DNA from 2 places in the Bacillus tuaregi genome. Region 2 is predicted to be linked to the other one. Evidence: riboswitches for the same ligand, from Rfam matches in the RefSeq annotation. Region 2 holds a riboswitch; the other holds the start of a gene.
The links. Region 2 has a riboswitch for cyclic di-GMP ahead of BQ5321_RS01360 (diguanylate cyclase domain-containing protein). Riboswitches for the same ligand answer to the same signal wherever they lie in the genome.

Region 1 (10,614 bases), on a different contig from region 2:
AAACGTATCTACTACTGATACAACAGACAAGCCGGTTACACTTATTGCGCTTACGGCTGTAAACAAAACATCTAGAAAAGTCCAATCCACACCCGGCTTTAGTGCAATAGGCAAACTAAGCAAACAAACTGAAATGAACACAGCAATTAAATAAAAAGAAACAATAATTTGTGCTGGTTTTAAACGATTCCTTTTGAAAATGTATAACAAGAGAAAGAACTCCTTATGTAATCAGATAGCGTTTATTATAAACCTATTTTATGTAATTCTCCAGATTAGCGGGACAAAGGATCTGTCCCTCTGTCCCATCAATAAATGCTACGACGCCTGAAACCAATAATGCCTACCCATGTGAGTGCTGCCGCTATCACTGTTAAGACAATCAGTGGCAGGATGGAAAGTTCTTGGATGGGAATACTGTAATGGGCGTAGGCGAAGGGCGTCCATTGCAGTGTGGACCAGCCGACGATTCCGACCTCCCATAGCATCTCGATGAAGATAAACACGCCCAATATCAGCCAATTGAGAACGAATGATATTCGGGGCAACCAGCCGTATAACAATGCAGCTATGCCGATGATTGTCCAGACGGAAGGAATTTTCGTAAGACTCATGCCTAACACGCGTGGGAAGTGACTAAACTCTCCCGCCGCAATGCTCCATCCCAGGCCGGAAGCCAAACCGATGACAAAAAGGATTAATGCGCTGCCCGCGAAGGCAACCGTCAAATAGCTTCCCATCCATTTGACCCGGCTCACAGGTCTTGTCAATACCAGCTCGGCATAATGCGCCTTTTCCTCCTGCCGCAGTCGTTGAACCGTCGTGATGGCAAAGACAGATAAACCGCCCATTAGTCCCAATATGTAGATTAGAATGGCCATGAACCCCTCCTGATTCCCTAACTTTACTATCGCAGCTGCCCATTCGGTATCCATTTGGGAGAATGCAGAACGGATAGCATTCGATATATTAGGTGTAGCCACCCCTATACTTACTCCAAGCCAAACCATACTCATTGTCCAGAAAAAGATACTGCCTTTTTGCTGGCTCCAGGCCAAGCCCACTGGAGAGTTCAAACGAGTGGATGCCACAGCTGAACCTTCCTTGTGCGAGATAAGTCCCGCACCCATATCACGTCGAACAATCAGCCTATAGGAAATCAGCATCAGCAAGCTAGAAGACACGATAAAAACCAATAATGGCCAAGCATGGTTCTCCCCAAAGGGAATGGTAAGACGGAACCACGCTTCAGGGGCAAGCCAAGCCCAATAGGTAGACCCACCTCCCATATTATTTAGAACCATAGCAACCATCGTGAACATATATACACCAAATACACTCCCTCTTGCATTGCCGCTGTGCCCAAAAATCTGCGCACACAATCCGCCAATCCCCGCAAACATCCATCCGGAGGTGGCAAGCGTCAACCCGGCCAGAACGGAACCGCTCCCTGCGAAGCCGTTGCCCATTAAGATTGCAACCGTTAAGATGCCCGCCAAAAGACTTCCCCCACATGAAAGAATCAGTGCCGCCGATAGATTGGCGTATCTTCCTACCGGTCTGCCAAGAATCCATTCATTTCTTCCTGATGCTTCCTCCGTGCGAGTATGCCGAATCACCGTAAACGCCGCTCCGAACATTACGGCAATGGAAGCCTGTAGCAAGCCCCGCCACATGATGGCGCCTTCTATGCTTAGCGGAACAATTGGTCCCAGAATAGCAGTGGTAAGAGGACTTGCAGACAGTTCTGTGATAAACGCCTGCCAATCCGGCATTTCTTTTACAAAAGACATCTGTCCGGCAAGCAACAACGAGGGAAGTAATATCCATATAGGCAGAATGATTCTGTCTCTTCGCAGATAAAGCTTAAGCAGCTTACCCATACATGCAAAATATTTTCCTTTCATGTTAGTTCAGCTCCTTTCCCCCAAGTGTATCTCCGTAGTGACGCATGAACAGTTCTTCTAGTGTGGGCGGCTCTGCCGTAAGCGACTGAATCCCCATTGGCGCAAGCTCATTCATAACCGCGTCCATGGCATGGGCGTCCACCGAAAAACGCCACTTGTCATTCTTTCGTGATACATCATGAACCCCTTGCAGTTGTCTCAAGTTTACGGGTTTTGCAAGCTTCACGGTTACGGTTGTGCGTGTCAAATGTCGCAGTTCCTCAAGTGTGCCGGATTCAACCATTTTTCCCTGCCGGATAATCCCCACCCTGTCGCAGAGCGCCTCTACCTCTGCAAGAATATGGCTGGACAGAAAAACCGTCTTCCCCTGCTTCTTTACCTCTGAGACACATTCCTGAAAAACCTGCTCCATTAACGGATCAAGACCGCTCGTAGGCTCATCTAAAATCAACAGCTCGGCATCGGAAGCAAAGGCCGAGACCAGCGCAACCTTTTGACGATTTCCTTTTGAATAACCCCGGCATTTCTTCCTTGGATCAAGCTGAAACCTTTCCAATAGTTGCTTGCGGCGAGTAGGATTGACTTTGCCGTGCAAGCTCCCTAGGAAATCAATCACCTCACCACCGGTTAAGTTGGGCCACAAGGTCACATCTCCCGGCACATAGACAAGCCTCTGATGAAGAGCGACAGCATCCTTCCAAGGGTCGCCACCCAGCAGCTTTGCCTCTCCACCACTTTTACGTAGCATCCCTAAAAGAATTCGGATCGTTGTCGATTTTCCTGCTCCGTTGGGGCCGATGAATCCATACACCTCGCCTTGTTTTACCGTCAAATCAACTCCGCGTAAAGCCTCCTGCTTGCCGAAGGACTTCGTAAGGTTTAATGTTTCAATTGCATTCATCCTAATACCCTCCAATCATTTATAATAAGTTTTTCGCAGCTCATCCAGATATCCGTCAAACTCCGTACGGATTTTTTCAAAATCAAACTCCAAGGTATCCGAACTCTTAAATTGCTCCAGGATTTGCCCTGCGTATCCACCTACCGCCCAGAATATCAATTGCTTAGCTTTTTCCATATCCAACTCGCTGCGGAAGCGTGATGTATCTATATCTCCATAAAATCGTTCAAAGCTGCTGGCTTCGACCCTTTTTCGCCTTTTTTCCAAGTCATCCTTCACCACTTTGGAATCGGTAAAAACCGCCACCTTTATAAAATCAAAAATCCATGGATACTTTTGCATGACTTGAATTTTAAGCAGGCATGTTTCCCGCAGCCGTTCGAAAATATCCTTTTCGTGCACATTAACCCGATCAAAATATTCTCTCTCCAGAATCTCCAAACAATAGTCGTAGAGAAAAAGAAAGAAGTCCTTTTTATTATTAACATAGTGGAACATCAAAGGCTTTGATATGCCTGACTCCTTGGCCATCACATTGGTTGACGCGTCATCAAAGCCTTTGCTGGCAAACTCCTTGAGAGCCGCATTTAAAATCACATTCCGTCTGTTAGGTTCCAAATTCAAGAATTTAGAGAACATATAAATCTCCTTCTTTATAAAAATATTTGCTTTGTTTACCTAATAGGTAAATCCACTATTATCATACATCTGTTTACCTATTAGGTCAACATTCGGACCTGTCCCTCTGTCCCAACTATATTACTTTGACAGATAGAGTAATCCGAGGTATGATTACTCTGACAGATAGAGTAAATGAACTGTAAGGAAGTGTCAATTTGATTAGAAGTGATATTATTCGAGGACATTTAGACTCAATTATTTTACGTTTGCTCTTAGAAAAGGACCGATATGGTTATGAAATATCAAAGGAAATTAGTACGCGAACAGATAACCGATTTCAAATAAAAGAAGCCACTTTATATGCAGTGTTTCAAAGACTGGAGAAAAAGGATCTAATTGAATCGTATATGGGCAGTGTTTCAAAAGGCCGTCAGCGAAAATACTATAGAATTACCATGCTTGGGAAAGCCTTTCTTAGAGAAACATTTGAGGAATGGAAGGAAACGAAGGAAATTATCGATTTATTCATGGAGGGATTAAAATGAAACCATTAAAGCAACATGTCAACGAATTATTTAAGGATATCCCGGATAGTGAGAAAAAAAGCACTCTCATGCAGGAGGTTTTGCAAAACCTGGAAGAAAAGGTTTGGGACTTAATCGAACAAGGAAAAGAAGAAGAAGATGCGATTAATAAAGCCATCGTTGATTTTGGAGATATAGAAGATTTGAAAAAAGAGTTGGACGTGGAGGTCATCCAGTCAAGCAAGCGGGATTTCACCAAGTATAACCTGCAGTATTCCATCTGGGGCAGCATCTTGATTGTTTCCCTCTTTATTTTTATTAATTTTTACTATTCGCCTGATGTGATTTGGTTTGTTTATCCCACATTTGCTGTGTTATGGTGGCCGCTAACGATGTACTTCAAATGGGTAAAAAGAAAACAGGGGTGAGTTCAGTGAAAAAATATCATGTTGAATTTCTATTATCGGGAACGGTTATGACGATTTTATTTCTAATCGTTGTCAATTTCTTAACAAGCACGGAGCATCTTTGGGCTTTGTATCCTGCCTTTTCACTATTAATCTCTGCGGTTGGGATTTACTGTATCTATAAAAAGAAATATCTCCTCCTTTCTTTTCTATGCAGCTTGTTGACGCTCCTATTTCTGATCATAATGAACGTCCTAAATACACCGGAATATCCGTGGGTTTTATATACCATCGCCCCCATCATCCTGTGGCCGATTCTTGTATCGGTAGGGAAATACGCCGGGACGCTGCTTATCGCATTACTTGGCTCGACGGGCATTATTTTATATTACTTAATCCTAAATCTATTTTTGGCACCTGGCTATCCATGGGTTATTTTCCCTGCCTTCGTCGTTTTATGGTGGCCGCTTGTCATTTATCATGTGAAAAGAAAAACATATTTCAACTTCTCGCTGCAGGCAAGCTTGTTTATTAGTCTATTTTTTATTCTATTAAATATTATCTCTACACCCGATACGATTTGGGCTGTCTATCCCATCTTTGCTGTGATTTGGTGGCCGTTAAGTATGTATTATTTTGTGCATAAAAGAAAAATCGATTCGTGAGTTCAATAATTCTTGCGGGGAGAATTTGATTGCAGGATGAGATGATTTTTCAAAGATGGGAGGGGTCCGAACTGGAAGTATTTATTGTGCTTACCGATACAGGGACGCTTTTTACAAAATTGATCAGACTTTTTACAAGACAGCCGCTAAACCATGCATCCATTTCTTTTACAAAAGAGTTAGACACAACCTATAGCTTCGGGAGGAAAAGGCCGAATAATCCCTTTATCGGGGGCTTTGTAAAAGAAGATATGCATGGCAAGCTATTCAAAAATGCTGCTTGTGCCATCTACAGCTGCTCGGTTTCGGAGTGTGAATATCAGCAGATGCGACAGTTAGTAGAGCAAATCGAGCAGCACCAAAAAAAGTACAAATATAATTTCATCGGATTATTCGGGGTATTAATCAATAAAAAACTCCGTACAAGAAAAGCATTCTTTTGTTCTGAATTTGTTGCAACGATATTAAATGCCGGCGGAATATCCATTAATAGAAAACCATGCAGCCTGATCAAGCCAAATGACTTTAGAGAATGCCAGGAGTTTCAGCTACTCTTCCAAGGCAAACTAAAAAAATACCCCGAATTGCGCTGGGACAGAGGGACAGGTTCATTATCCCACCTAGTCTTGGAGGGACAATGAACCTGTCCCTCCCTGCTTACCACAAACCCTGATTATGCTCTTCTACGTATCCAATATCAATCGTTTTAGGGACAGATAAACAAGTCCCTTATCCCATTACCCCTGAATCCTTCGCACATACTGATTCTCCCCCTCGTCTTTCACAACGATTCCTAGCTCATTCAAATCTAGTTTGAAATTTTTGGCTTTTTTCTTATCGCCATCCCTGATTGCGTTCCGGCGTTCATATAAAATGGCATGGGCTTTCTCTCCCACTGTATGATTCTCTAAAGTCCAAAGCTTGAACTCATCTGCATATGGGTCCTGTTCACACCAGGGGTATTGATGATATTGGAGCATTTCTCGTATGCTTTCCTGCTTGATGTCGGTCCTTTCACTCAAAAGCTCTTGCCCTTTATGGCCCGTCATGACGATGGTTTGGCCTTCCATAAAGATTGCTTTTACCTCCGACTTTCCAATCCTTTTTTCTTTATCATCTTTATTGATCAGGATTTCTTGGTCACTGATGCTCATTTTTAGCGCTTCACTGTAGACGGTGAGTGATAATAAAACACCGATCACGACACCTGCGATCATTAAAATAATCGACACCCAAAAAGGGTTAAAGGATTCTAAAAGCTGAATGACCTTTGCATCGGAAACGAACGGGATTTTTTTTACCAAATCCAACAACTTCGGAAGAAACCAGCCTATCGTTCCTAAAACAATCGGAAATAATAGGGCAACTAATTTTTCCATAAAACTCAAACCAATTGTAGATGTATGTTTCATCGAGCTTGTACCTCCAGCTACTTGACGATTTTTGTTATAATTCGCGTTAAATCTTCCTTATATTTCTCAAAGCTAAAGGAATTCTTATGCTTCAGCATGCTCTCCTCGATTGCCCCTTGAATCAGGACGCAAAGCATATCAGCATCATATTCATTCGAAAATTCTTGTCGCTGTTGTCCCTCTACTAAAATCTCTTTGAGCATGGCCGCCAATGGATCATTCTCCTCGTCATCATCCACTTTATAGAAAGGAACCCCTTCTTCATTTTTCGCGTTAAAAATAATTTCTATTAATGCGATATTATTCTTATAGTTTGCTACTTGGTAAGCCAAACTAGCTTCAATATAGGCTTCTAGCTGTGACATGGGCGTTTCCGCTTGCACAACCTTGCCACTAATGAAGGCCAGTTTTTTGTTGAGTAAATAGAGCAAGGTTTGATTGATTAAATCCATTTTTCCGGAAAAATGATAGGAAATTAACCCTGTACTCACCTTTGCCCTTTTTGCAACCTTGGTTAAACTGACATCGGTATAGCCGAGCTCATCAAGCGTATCAATGCAGGCCTGAATAATCTGCTCTCTACGTGCTTCCGCAATAAAAGATTGTTTATTTTCCATCCGAATCTCCGCCTTAAATAGTTTGGTTGATTACTCAATTAAAAAATTGGTCGTTCAATCAGTTTTATTTTCTCATAGAAGATCGATGTCTGTCAATGGGACCTGTCCCCCGTCCAAAAAAATTGAAACCTTCCACCGGTTTGATGTATCTAATAGATAGAAGGGCATGAAAGGAGCGCGTATAGTGAATGAGACTAGGGAAGTGAAGAAGGCGATTAAGGGAAATCGGTCCTCGTTTGAGCGTCTGATTCTTGAGTATAAATGGATGATGTACCGGGTTGCTCGGACGGTGCTTTCTCGTGATGAGGATTGTGCGGATGCGATGCAGGAGGCCATTCTGAAGGCCTTTCAAAGCATTCATACGCTGAGGGAGCCGCGCTATTTTAAGACCTGGCTGGTCCGGATTCTTCTTAATGAATGCCACCAGCTGATTCGAAAGCACAGGAATCTCCTTTCCATCGACGAGCTGGCGGAACCGTCATCAAACGAAAGTGGCTATGAAAAAATTGAGGTTGAGCAATTACTCGACATGCTTCCGGCTGCGGAGAAGCAGCTGCTGATGCTCTATTATATAGAGGATTTATCGATTCATGATTTAGCTCTTATTTTAGACATACCTGAAAATACTGTGAAGACAAGATTACGGCGGGCCCGCGAGAAAATGCAAAAAATATTGGCCAAGGATAAGGAGGTTCAGACATGGAAAACTGGGAAAAGCAACTAAAGAATGACGTCAACCGCTCATTGCCAAGCATGATTGATACACGTGTCGAGGAAACGCTGAAGAGGCTACCAGGGAAAAAGCCGAAGCGGAGGTTTTTTTACGGACTAACCGCTGCCGCTGCGGCACTTATATTGACATTCGGCCTATCGTTCTTCTCGCCTACCTTTGCCAACTCCCTGAAGGACATCCCTGTCATTGGCTCCGCGATTGAATTTGTGGGCGATATTGGGATGAAAAAAGGCAAAGAAAAAGGCTTAACGACCGTGATGGGGGAACAGGTGGAGATCGACGGGCAGCTGATTACCTTTACGGAAACGCTGTATGACGGTGGTGAAATCCATATTGGCTACCTGATGCAGGCCCCTGAGAAGGCTCAAAACGATCATTTTATGAACAATCTTGAGCTCTTCATTGATGGCAAGCCGATTGGCGGCTATGGTATGGGCGGAAGGGAATCGGAGATTGAAAAGGGCATGTATGCCGGGACAATCAGCGTCAGTGTTCGCGATGACATCCCCGATTCGTTTGTTCTTGGGATTCGCCCGCGCGAAGGGAAAGCCTGGTCTGTCGAGCTGCCTGTTGAACGAAAAGGAAATCACGAGTCCTACCTGGTGCAAAAGGTCGAGCAGCAGAAGGATTTAACGATTTTATATGATCAAATCACCTTCTTCCCGACTTCAACTGAAATCGCGCTTCGCTTATTAATCGATGAGAAGGCGTTCCATTCGAATAAATATATGATGCTAGATTATCAGGTCATCGATGACAAGGGTCGAGTGCTGCAGCCATTCAGCGGCGGGGGTGGCGGCGGCGGACCTGTCGATGGGAAGGTGCTGCAAAGCTTTAAGCAATATTATGAGCCATTGGAGGAGCAGCCGAAATCATTGACCATCAAGCCTTATTTGATCGATATGAATGAGGCCGCACCTGAGCTCGAGAGGCGTCAATGGCAGGGTGAGAAAATGACCCTTTCGCAAGGGGAAATCGGTCACTTGACCATTTTGGAAGTAACGGAGGAGGATGGCGTTACGACGATTACCTATCAGGTTGAGGGTGAGGATTTATACAGCCAGTCAACCGCTATTTGGCTCGAGGATTCAGCTGGTACCCGCTATCACTTCGATCAGCCAGCGGTGCGTGTTGACGGGACGGTTAATCAATACCAGGTTTCCTTTGCGGAAGTACCTTCTTTCGAGGAGCTGTATATTGTCACAGTGGCGATGAGTCCGCCGGAGTTTCTGGAGGAGCTAGAGGTGACGATTGAGCTAGAGGAATAGTTGGGACACAGGGACAGGTCCGTTATCCAAAAGGGAAATAATTGAAGATTATACGAAGTAAGCCCTATCTCATAGATCAGAGAGATAGGGCTATTTTTATAAAAAAAACAGGGACAAACCTGTCCCCGTTAACCTCTGTTCTAAATATGATTGTTTACCACAAATTCCAAATTCTGAAAATGAGGTTTCACGACGAAATCTTTGGCACCTATTTTTAAGGAATCGATGATTAAGTGTTTTTGACCTAATGAAGAACACATAATCACCTTTGCGTTTGCATCGAGTTTCATAATTTCTTTAAGGGTGTTGATTCCATTTTGTTTTGGCATGACAATGTCCATGAATACAATATCTGGTGCATTCAATTTATACATTTCAACAGCCTTATATCCGTTGTCTGCTTCTACAAAATCAAAATGCTTGAACTCACTAAGTAGTTTTTTAGCCACGTTCTCATAAAGCGAGAATCGTCAGCAATCAGAATTCTTTTCATAATTTAATACCTTTTCACTATAGATTTAGGCAAATAGGATAGGTAAAAAAATAATTTCAGGTTTGAGCCTGGCAACCCGGCTACCATGACAAAAAAGCTTTGTTTTAGGTCCGTGGCTTTGCGTCTTTTACTTTCTTAAAATTTGCCTATATAACTATAATAATTATTTATCTAAATTTGTCTATACATGTCGAAAAATACATAAAAAATTTCTATGTATTTAGAGGCGAGTCTGGCCATGGGGACAGGTCCGTTGTCCCAGAATAAAAGCTCATAGACAGGGGAGGATAAAACCATAAAGAGGTGATTGATATGGCTAATAGGATGAAACAAGAGGATATTGAAACATTAAGAGAGTTGATTCAAGATGTAGAGACGGCCATGTTCACGACGGCTACTGAAGATGGGCTTGTTTCTCGTCCCATGAAAACACAGGAAGTAGAGTTTGATGGAGACTTATGGTTTTTTACTAAAAAAGCGACGAATAAATATGAGGAAATCTTACATAATCAAGAGGTGAATGTTGCCTATGTAGGTAAATCCTATGTTTCCGTCCGTGGAAAAGCGGAAATCGTTGAAGATTTAAACAAGAAAAAAGAATTGTGGAGCAAGGTTTACGAGAAAGTGATGCAAACCTCTTATGATGATCCTAATATTATCTTGATAAAGGTACATGTGGAAGCAGCCGAATATTGGGAATCAGGAAATCTTATCAAGAATATCGCCTTTTACTATAAACGTATGACAGGGCAAAATGCTCAATCAATAGATATTAATGAAACGATTGAATTCAATCATTAACCACTTATCAAGGTTGTCTCGTTAGAGGACAACCTATGTAAGTGACAGCAGGATAGATTCGAAGGTTGGTTGAATCGGATTATTCGTTTTGATAGCAAGTCTCATATGTATTTTTCAGCAATAGACTTTTGCAAGCCAAACCATTTTCGTGATAGATCTCTTTACCGATTTCTAATTGGATGCTTCTATTCGAATGGGGGTCATCCGGTTCGTCGTTTTGAATGGACAATGTGTCCTCATCGAGCCATTCCATAGAAAAATCACT
Region 2 (10,614 bases):
AATATGATAGCAAGCTTAACCGTCTGCGCTAAAAGGTTGAATTTTTTTGCTGAATACATCATTTTGTCACATCCTTAAATTACATATCTTGGCACTATATTCCTATAATAAAATATAACATTATTAATCTTTGTTCTCAATACTGATAAGTTGTGGTTAAATTTTCCATTTGCGATTTAATGTCGATATTTCCAGGGAAATCTAGATTATAAATAGGTAACTTCATTGATTTCAAAATGGCTCTAATCAACTATTCTTTCATTTTATTACTATATTTTTTGTGGATTTTTAAAAAAAGTAGAGGAAGTCCAAATAGAAACGATGACAAAGAGTTTGTAATCACTAGGAGTATAAAAAAATAGACCTGGAATGCTCTGATTCCAGGTCTACTTCATATATTCACTTCGAATAGCTAACCATGTGAAACATTCTGTGAAACAAGATTTTTCGGGCGGTGCCTGTCACCACTTTTTACGTTTTCCGCTTATGATATGGTTAACACTTCATATTTTGAGGCTAATTCTACAAATTGCGCCATCCCGCTGATTTGACCGGCTACAAGCTTCTCACCTAACTCATAGTAGTCGACACATGTTTTACAAGCAAGAATGTCAACGCCTTTTTCCTCCAGTTCTTTTAATTGAAGAGAGACAAATGATTCGCCCGTTAAGCTATAGACACCTCTATTCATGCAAAAAACAGCCACAGGCAGCTCTTCTTGTTGCTTAAGAACAGTAAAGAAGGTTTCTAATATCCCTTCTCCCAGTTCCTTTTCTCCTGCACCAAGCTGGTCGGACGAAAGTAAAATCACTTTATTTTTCAATTTTTCCACCTCACTGGTTTACTCAAGCTAGTTTAATTTTTCAATAGACAGCACAATTCCTTGCAGTAGCACCATGTTCTTTTTTTCACATACACATAAAATTTTATCATTACACTTACTACCTATTCCATTCATTCTTTAGATTGAAACTAGGGATAACCTATCTATTTTTTTGCAATAGATTGATACGAGGCTTTTTTATAAAACTAGCAGGCGTATGTTGTGGCAGCAGTGTTGAAGTTCCCTCGCCAGAATGAATGGAGATTTTCCGAGTACATATCTACCGCCAGAGCATTACGGTATAATAATAAGTAAATAAGGAAACGGAGGAACTAATTATATGTCTGGAATAAAAAAAGTGACGTCCGATTTATCTCATGTCATCCCCAAGGTGCTTCAATGGGTGCTAAATCTTTCATTAATATTATTAGCTATTGTTTTATCCTTCCTATTATTCAAGGAACTTGTGTCGTTTGTACTCTTATTAATCAAGAATGAAAATAATAATTTTAAAATATTCCTAGAGAACATTCTGATCTTCTTTCTCTACTTCGAGTTTATCACGATGATTGTGAAATATTTCAAAGAGCATTACCATTTTCCGCTTCGCTATTTTATTTATATTGGCATCACGGCCATGATACGCCTCATCATTGTTGATCACAAGGACCCATTAAATACATTATTATATTCTATCGTTATATTAGTCTTAATCATTGGATACTTCATTATGAATCTAACGCCTAGAGAAAGACCAGAGAGTAAGTGGTTTTTTAATAGGAAGTCGCAGGAGTGAGTGACGTTCTTATTTCATATGGACAAGTCACCGGCTTCACCTTAATATCGTTCTGTATCATCACAATGTTTCATAATCCATTTGGTATTTCTTACCCTATGGGCTGTGAAACATTTTTGTGAAACAAGATTTTTCGGGTGGTGCCTGTCACTTTTCGTGATAATAATTCTCATTCTCGGTTATACTATAAAAAGAGAAGGCAACTTAAATAGTTGCCTTTCGAGGTATTACACTTTAGGTTCAAATGTTTTACAGTCGGTTTCTTCAGAAGTAGATGCATGTTCTGATGTACGATTCACCACATAAATCGAAGAGGCATGACATTGGTTTCCTGCTCCCCAGTAATTACAGCTATTCACTTCACATTTTACATCCTTTGCCACTTTAAACACACCTCCCTTATGAGCTAATATTCTCAAAAGAGGGTCATTTCATACTGGATGAACGGCGCATGGAAGCATTCACCATGTTCACTAAAAGCGAGGTGTAGCCGAATCCGAGTATTTCACCAAAATACTAGACAACAGCTACCTTCCCCTTATTTATTCACAATGCTTGTATAGGTCTTCACGGTCATGATGTAATAGATGGCATAAATGATGATAAACGCAAGCATCGCGGAGAATAGCGGGATAAACATATTCGCGCCAATCAAGCTGGAGATAAAGTTACTGATAAAGTAGAGAATTGTACCTCCATGCAATAAGCCGACAATTAATGGTAAACCGAACACAAAGAGTGTTTGTTTCCTGATCGATTTCCGTAGCTCCCTTTGACTGACACCGACTTTCCGTAATATTTCATAATTTGGCTTCATTTCATTGGCCTCTGTCAGCTGCTTAAAATAAATAATGCTCCCGGTGGCAGCTAAAAAGACTAACCCTAAAAATCCGAAAATAAAGAGGTTGAGCGCGTTACCTTCCTTCCCCTTCTTATAGGCAATATAATAGGAGGAAGAAACCTGGAAGTCCTCTCCAATATAGGGCTCAAGCTTTAACGCCGTAGCCTCAGTCGTTTTCTCGTCCTCCACTTCATAGGCCTGATAGATGAACGGCTCCATTTTTTCAGAAACGATAGAAAAAAGTTCATCTGATACGACAACAAAGAAATCCGGATAATCAAACGGCAGAATACTTCCTTCAACCATCCCCACAATCGAAAGGGATTGATGTTCATTTGCCATTTGCAGCGTCAGGCTCTCCCCCGCAAAATCAGAATCAGTAAACTCCGTCAGTCGCGGCTTAATGATAACCACCTCATTCTCCGAAAGAGTAAGCTGGTTCGCTCGATCTAACGCCGTTGCGGCTTGATTATAAGCACTCTCCGGAACAAGCTTCATGGACTCTGTTACATAATCCAGTTCAAAGGACAGCTCTCCTGTCATATGGAGCACAGGAATTTCAACCTGTTCACGAATCGGATGTTCGTGGTCCTCGACAATCATCGAGTGTATTTTTGTATCAAAATCATCGCCCTTTGATAAATGGGTGTAGCTAAACGGCACATCCTGCAGCGTCTGTCTCTCACTTCCATAATAGGTGCTATAGGTTGCCCCAAAAAAACTAATCGTGGCGGCACTTAATAACGCAATCAGTGTAAATGTATTGGTGTTCCCTTTCATTCGGTAAAAAAGCTGCGTGATTTCAATCAGATTCGTTCCTTTGTAATAACGCGGCTTATTCTTTTGTAGCAGCTTTAATAGGTACACCGTTACAGAGCGGAAAAATAAATACGTACCAGCCATCATAAGAATCAGCGCAATCCCGTAATTGGTAAAAATATAAGAGGTCGTTAGCTCCTCGGGAAATGGCCTCATAATCATCCAATAACTCACAGCCAGCAGTACGACCCCAAGCATCGAGGAGATGACAGAAACCTTTGGCTTCTCTTCCCCCTTTTTCTCTGCATGGAATAATTCAATTAACTTAAAACGATAGATTAGCCGGTAGCCTTGAAGCGAAGTAAACAAGGTAATCATCAGAAATACGATGACCGTTTGCAGCACCGCTTCGATGGAGATAGTAAAATCAACCCCTGTCGTGGACCCCATTAGGCGAATCAGAATCATCGTAAACAGCTTGCTAAGAAAGGTTCCCAGCACCATTCCAACCACTAATGAGATGAGACCCATGCATAGATTTTCATAAAAGAGCATCTTTCCAATCGTCTTTTTTCGTAGGCCAAGCATCGAATACAAGCCGACTTCCTTTTTTCTTTTTCTTGTAAAAAAAGCATTGGAATATAAAATAAATATGCCCACGAATAAAATTAAGAGAAGAGACGATGCCATAAACATAAAATTCATCGTATCAGACACTAAAATGCTTTCTTTAATATTCTCGTTATATTGTAAGGAAACAAAGGTATAGTAAATGACAATGCTAAAAACGAATGAAATAAAATAGACCAAATAATGACTAAAATTCCCCTTCATATTTTTCCAGGCTAGGTTAAATAGCGTCATGCACTCCACCCCCAAGCGCAGCTAATACATCCAGTATCTTGTTGAAAAATTCCTTTCGAGACTGCTTCCCTTTGACAAGCTCTGTAAACAGCTTGCCATCCTTGATAAATAAGACTCTTTCGCTATAGCTGGCAGCATAGGCATCATGCGTCACCATCAGAATAGTCGCTTTGTCATGCTCACTCAGCTGCTTCATGCTTTCCAATAAATCAGTTGCCGATTTGGAATCAAGCGCCCCTGTCGGCTCGTCAGCCAGAATCAGGCTTGGCCCTGCTACAATCGCCCGTGCGGCTGCCGTTCGCTGCTTTTGACCGCCTGAAATTTGATATGGATACTTTTCCAAAATCGAGCGAATCCCAAACTTTTCTGCCACCTCAGCTACGCGCCGCTCCAGCTCCTTTATATTCATTTTCGCCAAGGCTAACGGAAGCAGAATATTTTCCTTAACCGTTAACGTATCCAGCAGGTTATAATCTTGAAAAATAAACCCTAATTGTTCGCGGCGAAAATTTGATAGCTGCTCTTCGTTCATATTCAGGATACTCTGCCCATCGATTCTAACCTCCCCTGAGCTAGGTGTATCGATGGTAGCTAATATATTTAACAAGGTGGATTTCCCTGCACCGGACGGTCCCATAATCCCGACAAACTCACCTTCTGCAACCGTTAAGTTAATTTCCTCCAGTGCGGTAAAAACATGACCCTTCGAACCATATATTTTTTTCAATCGCTTTGCTTCTACAATTGCTTTCATTCTATAATTTCCCCCATTTGTTATGAATCTTGAATAACTGATACTTTTATTCTAAACGAATGAATCATGATTCAAACTTACAGTTCCGGGGTTCAACCTTACAGTATTGTCACCATGATGCAATTCTTCTCTATTTTAGATAAGATGGAGGCAAGAAATCTATCTACTATATAGCACACTTGGTTTCTGGAGGGACTTCTATGAAAATGATGATTGTCGAAGATGACATTACGATTCGAGATATGCTAGGGGAATCGATTGCGAAATGGGGGTTTGAGATTGTGAAGGTAGAGGATTTTAACCAGATCCTTCACGTATTGACGACAGAAAATCCTCAATTGGTGCTATTGGATATTAACCTGCCGGCCTATGACGGCTTTTACTGGTGCAATAAGATTAGAGAAATCTCGAAGGTGCCGATTATCTTTATTTCTTCCCGCACCACCCCAATGGATATGATCATGGCCATGAACATGGGCGGCGACGATTATATTCAAAAGCCGTTTGATACAAATGTTCTGATGGCTAAGATCAATGCGCTGTTACGTCGCTCCTATTCGTACATCCAAGCTCCATCCAATGTGCTGGAGCATGATGGAATCATCTTAAACCAGAATGACTGGGAGGTATACTATGGAGATGAAAAAATCAATCTATCCAAAACCGAATTTATCATCCTCCATCTCCTCATGCAGCAGAAAGGAACCATTGTTAGTCGGAACAAAATCATGCGAAGGCTTTGGAAGGACGAAAGCTTTATCGATGACAACACATTAACAGTCAATATTAATCGTCTGCGCAAAAAACTCGCTGAAATCGGCAAGGAACATTTCATTACAACGAAGAAAGGCGAGGGGTATGTGATTCAATGAGCTTTCATCATTACTTAAAGGATAAAAGATTCTTCTTCCTCTTCTATTTGGTTTTGATGGCCTTTATTTCCATAATGACAGTGGTCAGTGTGGAAGAGCCGTATGCGTTTGCCAATGTTTTATATATCAATTTGAGCGGCTTTTTGCTGGTGCTTCTCTATATCACCATCGGTTATTTTTATCATCGTACATTTTATCGCGAATTAATGGAGTGGACTGAAAGTGAACAGGACGGAGTGCTTGTGAGTATACTGCAGCCCTCCAGCCAGGAGCAAAGACTGTTTCTACGTTTTTTAGAAAAAAGGCAAAAGGACCATTTTCACAAGCTGCAGCAGCTATATGATGAAAAGCTTGATCATCAGGAATTCATCCTCTCCTGGATACATGAAGTGAAGCTGCCGATTGCCGCGGGCCGGCTCCTGATAGAAAACAGTGAAGGCCGCTCCGCAGAATGGCTTGCCGATAAATTGGAGGATGAACTGAACAAAATTGACCAATATGTGGAGCAGGCCCTTTACTATTCAAGGGTCGACTCCTTCTCAAAGGACTATTTCATTACCGAGGTGCATCTGAATCAGATTGTGAATAGCAGCGTGAAGAAATACGCTAAGCTGTTTATTAATAAAGGAATCCAGTTTGAAATGGACCTTGCGGATCAATATGTTCAAAGTGATAGCAAATGGCTTGGCTTTGTGATTGACCAAATTCTAGCCAATTCCCTCAAATATACAAACGAAGGTGGGAAGATTACTATCCAGCTTGAGGAAGATTCTCTGGAAAAAAGAGTCTATATTCTTGATAATGGAATTGGAATTAAAGCGGAAGACATCCACCGAGTCTTTGAAAAGGGATTTACCGGCACCATCGGCAGAAGCCACGCTAAATCGACAGGCATCGGGCTCTATCTTGCCAAGCAGCTTGCCAACAAACTTGGTCATGACATCACTATCGAATCAGAAGAAAACAGCTATACAAAAGTAGCAATTCACTTTCCAAAGATTAGGAATTATTATCATTTGAGTTAGATGGAGAGGTAGGAAGTCCATTTTTCCATTTATTTTTCAAGCATACAGTTACTGCCGATAGTCAGCACTCCCGTTTGAACACGCACGAGACCACTAACGAATATGTACTAACCTACTACAGGTGGTACCGTGCCTATCATCAAATCGACAAAATCCGATAAACTTCGGGGCGTGCCTGTCACTCCCCTATAATTTATTAGCAAACTCGTTTAGTTTTTTAGATAATTCTCCAATCTCTACAATAACAGTTAATATTTGTTGAATGGAGGCAGCTTGTTCTTGACCTACAGAAGTGATTTGTTCAATGGAAGCTCCCATTTCTTTCGTAACAGATTGGATTTGCGACATTTTATCACGTATATCCTGTGTTGAAGTAGCGGTTTCCTTTGAAAACCTGCGAATTTCTTTTGCAACCACTTCAAAGCCTCTCCCTTTTTCACCTGCCCGGGCTGCCTCAATCGCTGCATTGAGTCCTAGCAAATTCGTCTGATCCGCCATTCTTTTGATTACCGTTAATACTTCATCTGTATTTTTTACATCCTCCCCTGCTTGATGAGATTGTACTAGAAGCTCTTGAGAAAAATCGGCAAGTGAATTGGAGCCATTGGCCACATAGCTAAGTTGTTCATTTGCTAATGATAAGGATTCGACAATCTGATTGGAAATGGCTCTTAATTCGCTTTGCCTACGTATCTGAATCGCCATTCCACCAATGACTTGACCCTTTTGGTTATGAAGAGGAAGTGCGGTTCCCGTAAATTCAAAGCCATAGAATTCAGCCGGCACTTCAGCCTGCAGACGTCTATTTTGCTTAAGTGCCAGTGCGAGTGGCTCTTCGGAATGTAATGGCTGTCCCACATGAATCTTTAAATCAATAGTCTCTCCGGGAAAATAAGCAATAAATTTTTCTAAATCACATAAAGCGATTGATAAATCAGCTGGTACGGCCGCTTTTAATATAGGAATCATAGCAACAACGTGCTCTAAAGAATCTACTTTGTTAAACATTAACAATAACTCTCCATTTCTTGGGAAAACTGTAGTAATGACCCTTGGTCTATAAACTAAACATATAAAGACTACACTGTTATGAAAAATCTGAGGAAAATGAAAAGGATTGGCCCCTGTATAAACCAGAGAACAATCCTTTTTTGCTGAAAAAAATGACTAACATTTAGGTTCAACTAGATACATATCCTGCCCCAGATTAGGCCCTCATTTTTAGGTTACTTATCCTACTGGTTGACCTTACCTGTTCAATTTCATGATAAAATTTATCATTTAGTACTTTTATATAGGTTCCTTTCATTCCTAATGAACGCGATTCGAGAACCCCGGCACTCTCAAGTTTACGAAGACCATTTACAATCACTGAACGAGTAATTCCGGCACGATCGGCAATTTTTGAAGCGACCACTAACCCTTCCTCTTCGTTAAGCTCATCGAATATATGAACGATAGCCTCCATCTCACTGTACGATAATGAATGAATAGCCATTTGTACAACGGCTTTTTTACGTACCTCCTCATTCCTTTCCTCCGTTTTTGCATGAAGGATTTCCATGCCAACCACTGTTGAGCTATATTCTGCTAGAATGAGGTCATCATCATGAAATGGCTTATCTAATCTTGCCAGAATTAACGTTCCTAAGCGTTCACCCGCCCCAATAATGGGAACAATCGTGGTTAGACCTGTTTTAAACAAATCTCTATTTTCCACTGGAAAGGCTGTATATTCACTGTTCACATCCAGATTGGAAGACGTCTCCTCGATCGTAAATAAATGCTTCGTATATTCCTCAGGAAATTGACGCGCCTCAATCAATTTATTCATCCGCTCATTTTCAATTTGTTGGCATACAGCAAAACCAAGCAGCTTGCCCGTCCGGCTTACGATAAAGATATTGGCGTCAATAATTCCACTTAGTGTTTCTGACATTTCATTAAAATTCACAGATTTACCTGCAGCTTTTTGTAATAGAGCATTAATTTTTCTTGTTTTTAATAATAAGTTCATGATTATACCCTCCTGTAAAAAAATATAGTTACCATGCTATGAACCCGTATCAAGTCCATCTAAAAAGTAAAAAGCTTTGGTCAGTTCAGAACAAAAATCTCATTCAAAAAATAATATTAATTAGAATAAGCTCGTAAAAATTAGTTGTTTTATTCACATGATGTATGTAAAAACATAAGTCATAAAGTCCATTATTGAACCTTGAAAAACGAAGGAAGTACGTTTCTATAGATATTTCTCTTTCGAAGAGTGTTTAGGAGTTATCCTACAGAGGCTTCGGGTTGAGTCCATTTTTATGTGAATAGTCATAAGTGGCTGAAGAAATTCACAAAAAGTAATCTAAGTCCTTTTTCTACTATCACTACAGTAGTAACCAAATCCAGATAACATAGTACCATATACTCAATCTGATTTGTATATTTAAACGCTCAAATAATATAATTCGCGCATTTCTAATAATTCAGGTTAATCGAATGGGGTGACAGGCACCATCCATTACTCAGCGTGGAACATTTTGTGAAACAAGATTTTTCGGGTGGTGCCTGTCACTCTAATTGTAATTGTATGAATTTTATACCATCAATTGACAGAATTTAGTATTTTTATATAATATATTAGATGATAATCAATATCACGAGAAAATTACATATGTTTTATACGAAATGGCAAACCATTGGAAATGATGGGACGCAAAACTAGAGGGGCTACGTCTGTATGGATATGCCAGCCAGGTTACCGAAAATAAATGCTTTTTGGCTCACTTTCGGTATGAATGTGAGTTTTCTTTTTTTCAAGATGGAGAACAAATATGCGGAAATGAAGAGTAGGTGGACTTTAATGTTTTTTTGGGACAAATGGACAAATAGCAAAACATCTACAGCTGGTAATTTTTTGGAAAACACATCCTTATTTTTAGACTACCCTGACGCCATTTTTACGATGAATGTAAATGAACAAATACTATCAATCAATAAGGCTTTCACCCATCTATTAGGACATTCGCTTAAGGATGTCTTGGAAGATATAGATAAATGGATATCCCCACATGACTTTGAGAAATTTCAATACCATATCCACAAAGCCTTTCATAACCTCCCTTCTTCTTTTGACTGTCAGTTAATCCATAAAAAAGGGTATAGAATCCCTGTGGAGATATCAGTCATTCCAAGCGTGCAGAAGGATAAAAGTATACTCACCTATTGTGTCTGTAAGGATTTGCGAACCACCCAATTATACGAAAAAGGGATTCTAATCCTAACCGATCATCTACAGCAATCCCAAAAAAGAACAAACATCGGCAGCTTTGATTATGATTTAATCGAAAATGAAGCCTTTTGGTCACAGCAAACCTATCAAATTTTCGGAATCGAGGATCCAGACTTTATCCCTGCTAATGAATCGATAGCAAAATTAATCCATCCGGATGATTTAGAGAAGGTTGAAAAAACACTAGGTAGAGCCAAGCATTTCGGCGAAGGCTATGAGCTTGAAACGAGAATTCTTAAAAATAGCGGGGAACAAAGGACCCTTTATCAACGCGCTGAAATCATGCTTGATGAGACAGGAAAGGCGATTCGGATAATAGGGACCGTTCAGGATGTCACTTCACAAAGGGAAATTGAAAATCAGTTAAACAAAAATGAACAGATGCTACAATCGATTACCGATCGTTTACAGGTTGGGATTTGGTCCTATAGTTTAAACGAAAATCGACATATATTCTGCTCCAAGGGCTTAGAGGACATATATGGGTTAAATCAAGCTGAACTAATGATGAAGCCTTTATTATGGACCGACAGCATTCACGAAGATGATTTACCCTCTGTTATTGAAAACATAGACAAGGCAATCAATGGAAAAGAA

Region 1: another riboswitch for cyclic di-GMP. It lies ahead of BQ5321_RS04205 (response regulator); the one in region 2 lies ahead of BQ5321_RS01360 (diguanylate cyclase domain-containing protein).

Annotation. Positions count from the first base shown of each region.
Region 1 covers NZ_LT629731.1:366,872-377,485, reverse strand. Annotated here, with positions in the region: gene BQ5321_RS04265 (TrkH family potassium uptake protein) at 1-210, opposite strand, end outside; gene BQ5321_RS04260 (ABC transporter permease) at 309-1,907, opposite strand; gene BQ5321_RS04255 (ABC transporter ATP-binding protein) at 1,909-2,808, opposite strand; gene BQ5321_RS04250 (TetR/AcrR family transcriptional regulator) at 2,824-3,405, opposite strand; gene BQ5321_RS04245 (PadR family transcriptional regulator) at 3,645-3,974, shown strand; gene BQ5321_RS04240 (permease prefix domain 1-containing protein) at 3,971-4,381, shown strand; gene BQ5321_RS04235 (hypothetical protein) at 4,387-5,025, shown strand; gene BQ5321_RS04230 (hypothetical protein) at 5,055-5,666, shown strand; gene BQ5321_RS04225 (YqeB family protein) at 5,763-6,437, opposite strand; gene BQ5321_RS04220 (TetR/AcrR family transcriptional regulator) at 6,455-7,054, opposite strand; gene BQ5321_RS04215 (sigma-70 family RNA polymerase sigma factor) at 7,239-7,778, shown strand; gene BQ5321_RS04210 (DUF4179 domain-containing protein) at 7,754-9,055, shown strand; gene BQ5321_RS04205 (response regulator) at 9,196-9,504, opposite strand; cyclic di-GMP riboswitch class I at 9,616-9,705, opposite strand; gene BQ5321_RS04200 (pyridoxamine 5'-phosphate oxidase family protein) at 9,861-10,349, shown strand; gene BQ5321_RS04195 (DUF5412 family protein) at 10,429-10,614, opposite strand, start outside.
Region 2 covers NZ_LT629730.1:150,115-160,728, reverse strand. Annotated here, with positions in the region: gene BQ5321_RS01410 (hypothetical protein) at 1-62, opposite strand, end outside; gene BQ5321_RS01405 (DsrE family protein) at 485-823, opposite strand; gene psiE (phosphate-starvation-inducible protein PsiE) at 1,164-1,619, shown strand; gene BQ5321_RS01395 (DUF1540 domain-containing protein) at 1,847-2,002, opposite strand; gene BQ5321_RS01390 (ABC transporter permease) at 2,158-4,083, opposite strand; gene BQ5321_RS01385 (ABC transporter ATP-binding protein) at 4,070-4,837, opposite strand; gene BQ5321_RS01380 (response regulator transcription factor) at 5,038-5,709, shown strand; gene BQ5321_RS01375 (sensor histidine kinase) at 5,706-6,734, shown strand; partial or broken gene BQ5321_RS25035 (methyl-accepting chemotaxis protein) at 6,921-7,250, opposite strand; gene codY (GTP-sensing pleiotropic transcriptional regulator CodY) at 7,942-8,751, opposite strand; cyclic di-GMP riboswitch class I at 9,406-9,491, shown strand; gene BQ5321_RS01360 (diguanylate cyclase domain-containing protein) at 9,589-10,614, shown strand, end outside.